Regions from separate parts of the Sporosarcina sp. Y352 genome, predicted to be linked through region 1. Evidence: riboswitches for the same ligand, from Rfam matches in the RefSeq annotation. Region 1 holds a riboswitch; each other region holds the start of a gene.
What was found. Region 1 has a riboswitch for S-adenosylmethionine ahead of AC1TO6_RS15080 (YezD family protein). Riboswitches for the same ligand answer to the same signal wherever they lie in the genome.
Positions count from the first base shown of each region.

Region 2: it holds a riboswitch for S-adenosylmethionine, as region 1 does, so the genes downstream of both, AC1TO6_RS09150 (O-acetylhomoserine aminocarboxypropyltransferase/cysteine synthase family protein) here and AC1TO6_RS15080 (YezD family protein) in region 1, are expected to answer to the same signal.
Region 3: it holds a riboswitch for S-adenosylmethionine, as region 1 does, so the genes downstream of both, metK (methionine adenosyltransferase) here and AC1TO6_RS15080 (YezD family protein) in region 1, are expected to answer to the same signal.
Region 4: it holds a riboswitch for S-adenosylmethionine, as region 1 does, so the genes downstream of both, AC1TO6_RS14125 (methionine ABC transporter ATP-binding protein) here and AC1TO6_RS15080 (YezD family protein) in region 1, are expected to answer to the same signal.

Region 1 covers NZ_JBXCJE010000009.1:96,054-98,258, reverse strand. Annotated here, with positions in the region: gene AC1TO6_RS15085 (MetQ/NlpA family ABC transporter substrate-binding protein) at 1-459, opposite strand, end outside; gene AC1TO6_RS15080 (YezD family protein) at 574-741, opposite strand; SAM riboswitch class I at 860-970, opposite strand; gene msrA (peptide-methionine (S)-S-oxide reductase MsrA) at 1,040-1,600, opposite strand; SAM riboswitch class I at 1,700-1,810, opposite strand.
Region 2 covers NZ_JBXCJE010000004.1:322,286-324,490, reverse strand. Annotated here, with positions in the region: gene AC1TO6_RS09155 (glycerol-3-phosphate acyltransferase) at 1-556, opposite strand, end outside; SAM riboswitch class I at 700-815, shown strand; gene AC1TO6_RS09150 (O-acetylhomoserine aminocarboxypropyltransferase/cysteine synthase family protein) at 940-2,205, shown strand, end outside.
Region 3 covers NZ_JBXCJE010000001.1:545,538-547,742, reverse strand. Annotated here, with positions in the region: gene pckA (phosphoenolpyruvate carboxykinase (ATP)) at 1-671, opposite strand, end outside; SAM riboswitch class I at 859-977, shown strand; gene metK (methionine adenosyltransferase) at 1,169-2,205, shown strand, end outside.
Region 4 covers NZ_JBXCJE010000008.1:58,103-60,307, forward strand. Annotated here, with positions in the region: gene AC1TO6_RS14125 (methionine ABC transporter ATP-binding protein) at 1-855, opposite strand, end outside; SAM riboswitch class I at 1,238-1,348, opposite strand; gene AC1TO6_RS14130 (thioredoxin family protein) at 1,403-1,702, opposite strand; gene AC1TO6_RS14135 (toprim domain-containing protein) at 1,717-2,058, opposite strand.

The DNA.
Region 1 (2,205 bases):
CCAGCCGTAGTCTTCCATCATGTTCAAAGATCTTGCCAGGTTTGTCGGGTCGTTTGGCAACGTCACCGTCATGCCTTCTTTCACATCCTCAAGAGCTGTATGTTGGTCCGAATAAAGTGCAATTGGAGCAGTCGGAACGCCATATGCAGGTACGAGGTCCATGTCATGGGATTCATTGAAATTCACTAAATAGTTTCGATTTTGGAATAAGTTCGCATCGATATTTCCTTCATTTAGCGCATTGTTCGGCTGGATATAATCATTGAACTCGACAATCTCAACCTCGAAGCCGTCTTTTTCAAGTATAGGAATAATCCCTTCCTTCAATTGATCACTATAAGGACCCGCTGTTGCGCCGATCTTAATCTTCTTTTCATCATCCGCAGATGCAGACCCGCACCCCGCCAATACCAGTACACTAATTGCAATAAGCAATAAATTTCTAAACACTTTTTTCATCTTCTATTCCCCCTAAATTTCTAATTTATATACAAAAAAGGCCTCCAGCAATTCGCAATATTGTCTTTGAACAATATCGTGAAAGTCAAGAGGCCTCCGGTTGTCCGGTCAGCTTCACTTCTTATTTTCAGTTTTCAGTACTGGGAACCGTTTTTTCTCAGTTCGATCGATTTGAACGATTTGTCCTTCATGGATGGTAATGTGTACCTCTCCAAAATCCAAACCTTTCAGCGCCTGCGTAATCGCATCGATTTTAACTACATCATTCACTTTCAAAACCATTGCGCATCCTCCTTTTTTTCTGAGTGACGGTCACAACGTCTAGTCTGATGATCGACTACAAAAAAGCGGCCTCTTGTGAACTAAGAGGTCGCCGCAACACGTAGTTTGTAGGCAAAACCTCTCATCTGTCAGATGACGAACGACATCTGCTGGAATTGGCACCGTTTGAATGAATTCAATGGTTGCTGAGGCGTCAAAGGGCCAGTCCCTCTGCCTCTCTTTATAAGAGTTTTGTTTATGTAATTGATATTCATAATAATCCATCTATTCCGATGTGTCAACTATACTTTAAAACTATTTACTTTTTAAGTGACGCCTCTACCAATTTTTCATTCCAATTCTCGCGAATGAAGGGCGCTCTTCCCGACTCTTCTTTGAAGACTTTATATTTTTCTGGGTTCTTTTGATAATAGTCTTGATGATAGTCCTCGGCAGGATAAAAGATTGTGGCTTCAACGATTTCAGTAACAATTGGTTTTTCAAAGCGACCACTTTGGATTAACGCCTCTTTTGAGCGTTCCGCAACCTGTCGCTGTTCCTCATGATGGTAAATGATTGCCGTGCGGTAAGAAGTTCCACGACTGCCAAACTGACCATCTGCATCCGTCGGGTCAATTTGCTGCCAATAGATGTCTACTAGTTTTTCATAAGAAAAGACTGTCGGATCATATGTGATTTGCACCGCTTCCGTATGTCCCGTAACCCCCGCACGCACTTCCTCGTACGTCGGATTTTCAGTGACGCCTCCAATATAACCGGAAACTACTTTTTCAATACCGGGTTGCGTATCAAACGGCTGCACCATACACCAAAAACACCCACCCGCAAATGTTGCCAATTCAACTTTTTTCTGAGTCATCATAATCCCCCTCTTCGTTATAATAAACGCCCCTGCCATATAAAAACGACCCCTTCCTAAAAGAAGAGGTCGCCGCATGACAAATATCGCGTGCAAAACCTCTCATCTGTCAGATTCATAATAAATCTGTTGAAATTGGCACCGTTTGAACACTGTTCAATGGTTGCCGAGGCTTCACAGGGTCAATCCCTCCGCCTCTCTTTATAAGAGTTTTAGCTATGTAATTGATATTCATACTAGTCTATCCATTTAGATAAGTCAATGTCTGAAAATATAATTTTGTGATTTTTTACTATATTGAGTAAGATATACGATGTTTGAATGTTTAATATGGTTATGAGAAAAGAACTAGAAGTCTTCAGTTTTGGCAAAGCTTTTAATTAGGTGAGGAAGTGAGTGAAATAGGCACTCTTGGTACTTTCGGATTACAGAAAATTAGCCGATTTAAATTTGGTTGGGTTTCTTCGTTACTTCTTAACGGTTTTTCTGGATAGCTTTTTGTGTGACTTAGTGACTGTCAGTAAGTCGATTTAGTGGGTGGGAATTCGATGGGGATTGCTAGTGATGAATTATTGTTTTAATAATAATAATTTTATTCGTTAGGT
Region 2 (2,205 bases), on a different contig from region 1:
TATGTTTCCAAATTGCGATGCCGAATAATAATACTGCCGCTATAATGGGCCCGTATCCTTCTGCCCAAACTGCCATCGCGATGAGCGTCACGTACAGCATCAGCACGCCAAACACGAGAAAGTCTGTTACTAGCGCCACGATGACAAATAATGCAAAACCAACGAGTCCAACCTTCCAGTCGATGGCGAGCAGCACGCCAATAATCGTGGCGGTTCCTTTGCCGCCGTTGAACTTCATATAAAACGGGAAGTTGTGCCCAATCACGGTTGCAGTACCCGCGAGGAATAATAGTAAAGCTACAATTTCTCCTGGAAGTCCTGCATTCTCTGCAAAATATCTCACAAATAGGACAGCTACTGCACCTTTACCGATATCGATTGCAGCAACCAGTGCGCCGAATTTTTTCCCGAGAACGATTGTGGCATTCGAAGCACCGGCATTTTTCACCCCGGTTTCTTTTAGGTTAACGCCCGAAATTATCTGTGCGACAACCGATCCATGTAAGCAACCGATGGCATATCCCGAAACTAGTACACTTGTAATCCATAACCACATAACCATTCCTCCAAAACATTGGTAAATTAATTGTAACATTAGAGGTAAACGCAAGGTTCAGAAAAATTATTTAATAATCTCTTGACTTTGTCTCGCGCTATCTACTATACTATGTCACAAGATGGAAAACTGAATGATACAAACTCTTATCAAGAGCGGCGGAGGGAATAGGCCCTGCGATGCCCGGCAACCGACAAGCGACCAGCTTGTAAAGGTGCTACTTCCTACAGATCGGTTCGATGGATCTGAAAGATAAGGGGAGGAAAAAGCGAAAGCGTAACCCTCTTCTTAAGCGAAGGGGGTTATTTTTTATTTCCAAAATACCCCCAGCGCCTCCGCGGATCACAATCAATTCCATCTAAAAAACTTTGGAGGTAATGACTTTGACAAAACTTAAACCCGAAACACTTCTTCTACATGGTGGACAAAAACCCGATCCTGTAACAGGTTCTCGTGCAGTTCCAATTCATAGAACTTCATCATTCGTATTTCGTGATACAGAACATGCTCAAAAATTGTTTGGACTGCAAGAAGCAGGCAACATCTATACGCGTATTACAAATCCAACCGTTGCTGTTTTTGAAGAACGTATTGCACTTCTTGAAGGAGGAACGGCGGCAGTTGCGTTATCTTCAGGAATGGCGGCTATTGCATTTTCAATCTTAAATGTCGCAGGCGCAGGTGATGAAATTGTCGCGGCAAGCAATTTATATGGTGGTACGTATAATCTATTTGCTAATACGCTTCCGCGTTACGGCATCAATGTAAAATTTGTCGATGTAACGGATCCTGAAAACTTCCGCGCAGCGATTACAGATAAAACAAAAGCTTTATTTGCAGAAACAATTGGTAATCCAAGTTTACATGTGCTTGATATTGAAGCGGTTGCGGACATTGCACATGAAAACGGTCTACCACTTCTTATAGACAGTACGTTTGCATCTCCATACGGTTCAAATCCAATCGAATTTGGTGCAGATGTCGTGATCCACTCTGCAACGAAATGGATTGGCGGACATGGTACAACAATCGGTGGAGTTGCTGTTGATGCGGGTACGTTTGATTGGACACAAGGACGGTTCCCAGGCTTTACTGAGCCGGATGAATCTTACCATGGCCTTCGTTATGGAATTGACACTGCAGGCGCGGCGTTTGCCACTAAGCTACGTGTTCAATTGTTGCGAGACTTTGGGCCTTGCTTGGATCCGGATAGTGCCTTTAACTTCTTACAAGGACTTGAAACACTGCATCTGCGTGTGACAAGACATAATGAGAATGCTATCAAAGTGGCAGAATTCTTGAAACAGCATCCATCTGTTGAATGGGTAACGTATACTGGGAACGAAGATCACCCATCATATGACCTTGCGAAAAAGTATTTGAAAAACGGCTTCGGCTCCATTATCGTTTTCGGCATCAAAGGCGGGCGTGAGGCTGGTCGAAACGTAATTGACAACGTTAAAATCTGGTCGCACGTAGCTAACGTTGGCGATGCAAAATCCTTGATCATCCATCCTGCATCAACGACGCACCAGCAGCTTGGCCCTGAAGATTTGAAAAAATCAGGCGTTACCGAGGAACTAATTAGACTATCGGTCGGTCTTGAATCAGCAGAAGACATTATTGCAGATTTAGCGCAGGCTATTGAA
Region 3 (2,205 bases), on a different contig from region 1:
TCGCCGACGTTCGCAGAACAGTGCATCGGCATGATGCCATTCTCAGGTAGGAAGTAGTTCATGACAGAGAAGATTGCTTTTTTCATTTCACCAGCATATTCAGTACCACCAATGAGAACGATGCGTTTTTCCATAGACACAATAATGAACGTCTCGGAATTCGTACCGTCAACTGCAGGATCCGCTTTAAAAGAAGGAGCTGAAATGATAGTAAATTGCGCTTCGTGTTTCGAGAGCTCTACTTCAGTCGGGCGAATAAACAATTGATGGACGAATAGGTTATGCCAAGCAAATTCATTCACGACTTGAATGGATAGACGTGAAGCTGGATCTGCACCAGCGAATCCTTTGAAGACGAACAGTTCGTCTTTAACTTTTAAGTGTGTAAGCATTTTATTATATAATGAGTCAAATACATCAGATGAAATCGGACGGTTTACGCTGCCCCAATCGATTTTGTCTTTGGAGGACGCTTCCTCGACAATATATTTATCTTTAGGGGAACGACCTGTATACTTCCCTGTTTGAGCCGTGACTGCTCCATCGGAAGTCAGTTGAGCTTCTCCACGTGATATCGCTTTTTCAACAAGTTGTGGTACTGAAAGTTGAATTTTTATATTTTCACCGGAAAGAAGGTTATTTAGATCGTCGCTAATCTTTGCTGTAATCATAATTATGTACCGTCCTTTACTCATAGTCCCATATAATTGGGTGTCATGTCATCACATTTCTTAAATAGTATAACACATTAAGAATAATAATCTATATTAATCAAAATCTCAAGCAATTAGATGTAAAATCGGCAAAGAAATTTGACAGGGAACAAGTTTTTTCGTAGCATATATAGTTGAACGGATACTCTTATCCCGAGCTGGTGGAGGGGTCAGGCCCAATGAAACCCGGCAACCTGCAATGACTTATTTGTCTGCGCAAAGGTGCCAAACCTGTAGCAAGGCACAGTCCTTGTATGATAAGAGTGAAAGGTGCTTTTAAAATCATGCCTTTCCTCATGTATTAGTACGTGAGCGAAGGGCTTTTTAATTTGTTTAGCCCTTTATCCTCGTGTATAGAGCTCGCAGTGGCTTGTAGTCTTTCCTGAATCCGGGAGGACTCTACATGGGACATATGAGTACCGTATCAATCTCGTAGGATATAAGGAGGAAAAGACATGACTAACCGCCGACTGTTTACTTCAGAATCGGTAACTGAAGGACATCCAGACAAAATGTGCGACCAAATTTCAGATGCTATCCTTGATGCTATTTTGGAGGAAGATCCAAATGCACGCGTAGCATGTGAAACGACAATCACTACAGGACTGGTACTCGTAGCAGGTGAAATCACGACGACTACATATGTCGATATTCCAAAAGTTGTGCGCGAAACTGTTAAAGGAATTGGTTACGTTCGAGCGAAATACGGATTTGATTGGGAAACGTCTGCAGTTCTCACTGCGATCGATGAACAATCAGCCGATATTGCTGCGGGTGTTGACCAAGCACTTGAAGCGCGTGAAGGATTAATGACGGATGACGAACTTGAAGATATTGGAGCAGGCGACCAAGGTTTGATGTTTGGTTATGCTTGTAATGAGACACCAGAACTGATGCCATTACCAATCAGCTTAGCCCATAAACTATCCTTTAAACTTGCACAAGTACGTAAAGATGAAACACTTTCGTACCTAAGACCGGATGGGAAAACGCAAGTGACTGTAGAGTATGATGAAAATAATATACCGGTTAGAATTGATACGATTGTTATTTCAGCACAACATCATCCTGAAGTGACACTTGAGCAGATTCAAAGTGATATTAAGGAATTCGTTATTAATCCAGTTGTACCAACTAATCTAATTGATGAAGAAACAAAGTACTACATCAATCCGACTGGCCGATTTGTAATAGGTGGACCTCAAGGAGATGCGGGTCTGACTGGTCGTAAAATCATTGTTGATACGTATGGCGGTTATGCACGTCATGGCGGTGGGGCATTTTCGGGGAAAGATCCTACAAAAGTGGACCGCTCAGCTTCATACGCGGCTCGTTATGTTGCAAAAAACATCGTTGCAGCAGAACTTGCAGACCGCTGTGAAGTCCAGTTGGCTTATGCAATCGGTGTAGCTCAACCTGTATCGATTTCCATTGATACATTCGGAACAGGTACCGTTGAGGAGAGTAAACTCGTGGAACTGACACGTGAACT
Region 4 (2,205 bases), on a different contig from region 1:
AATGAGACTTGCGAGCACAGGTTGTTCCGTCTGCTCACCAACGAACACAAGCTTGATAAGTGTACCTGTTGGAAATTCATCCTTAATATGCGCCATTGCCTGCTTCGCTTCCGCGGGCTCCGTCACTTGAGAAACAAATCGCTTCGTAATGGCCTCTTTTGGCGATTGGAACACATCGAGTACGTCCCCCATCTCGACAACTTTCCCAGCTTCCATGACTGCAACCCTATGGCAGATTTTCCGGATTACGTGCATTTCATGTGTGATGAGAACAATCGTCAGTCCAAGCCTTTCATTAATACCAGTCAGAAGATCCAGTATCGAATCCGTCGTTTCCGGATCAAGAGCAGAAGTCGCCTCGTCGCAAAGTAGGACTTCAGGGTCGTTTGCAAGTGCACGAGCTATCCCTACACGCTGTTTCTGACCGCCCGACAATTCTGATGGATATGCATTTTCTCGACCAGTCAAACCAACCAGTTCAATCAGTTCCGCCACTTTCTTTTCGCGCTCGGCTTTTCGCACACCCGCGATTTCAAGAGGGAATGCAATATTGTCTTTCACCGTCCGCGACCACAGCAAGTTGAAATGTTGAAAAATCATACTCACTTTCTGCCGCGCTTCCCTCAACGCTTTGCCTTTGATAGCCGACATTTCCAAACCGCCGATATTCACACTTCCTGAAGTAGGCATTTCTAGACCGTTCAACAGTCGAATCAAAGTACTTTTTCCAGCGCCACTATAACCGATCACACCGAAAATTTCACCATCAGCTATTTCGAGTGATACATTTTCAACCGCTGTAATACTGCCGGGTCCTTCACCGAACCGTTTATTAATATCCGTTAATTGAATCATTGATTTCACCTCTGAAATTTTGTCTATGTAAATTAAAATTAAGAATTCTTTCGTTGTCTTATGCCTGTCGGGGGCCGGCAGGATGCAGGTCATGCAACCGTTGCGACAGGACGTCGCGAACTTAGGTTGCGTTCCTTTAGCGGCGCCTTCTGCTTTTCTGGTGTCTAGCTACAGGCGCCAGCCCCTCGGGTCATAAGCCATACCGGCTGTGCGGCAAAGTGCGCCGCTTCGCCAGCATGTCTTATGCCTGTCGGGCCTAACCGGCGCCTTCCGCTTTTCATGTGTCTAGCTGCAGGCGCCTTCCGCTTTTCTGTACAAAAAAAACCTTCCTGCAGACGGGCAGAAAGGCTTTACGTTATCATAAAATAAACGTTTGTCCAATCTCTCATCTCTCAAAGTATGCTATGCACTTTGTGTGATTTGGCACCATTTCACTTTCGTGACGGTTGCCGGGCTTCGTAGGGCACTATCCCTCCACCTCTCTTAATAAGAGCGACTTATTCAATTGTTGGTTAAGTCGTATTATATCAAATTCCTGTCTTGATTGTCAATCAATCAATTCCAACAGATACGGGACTGACTGAAAAGCATAGACTTTATGTTGTAAAACGCCATCCTTCTGTATCAACAAGCAAGGAACGCTTTCAATTTCATAGTCAATTGCCATAGATTGCACATAGTTCAAATCCGCTTTCCCGATTGGCATTTCCGGTTTCATGACAGAAATGACGTTCATCATTTTAGAAGCGACTGCACATGTACCACACATCGGTGTATATAAATAAAACGCAGAATCGGGTGAGTCCTTCAAAGTTGCCTCCCACTGTTCGCGTGTCCAATTTTCCATTTATCTTACATCCTTTAAAGTAAAAATTCGGGTCGGATTTTGAATTCCGCATCTTGTAGTATTTCAGCTAACACTTTATACGGGGTCGTCTCCACTTCCCGGTACTCTTTTTCTGTATATAGATGGATTGCTGCTGGAAATTCTCTTTTAAATAATATACGCGTTTTTTCACCATCTTCATCAGCATCGACAAAAACATACAGGTCCTGTTCTTCATAGGGCGCAAGCAACTCTTCAAGCCGATATGGGCTTACTGTACCGTTCGTACAAATGATTTTGACTGACTCCGCAAGTATACGCGCTAATCTTTTTCTATCCGAACCGCCCTCTACTATGATGATTTTTTCATCCGACAAGAGAGTTCCTCCTTCGCAAATCGACAGTAAGATGCAAAAAACGCCGGAATTATTCCGGCGCTCAGTTAAATCAAATACGCCTCGGCGTATTTGCGCCCAGATTTTGAATTGAGCTTGCTCAATTCACTCCTTTCAAAATCTGTAGCA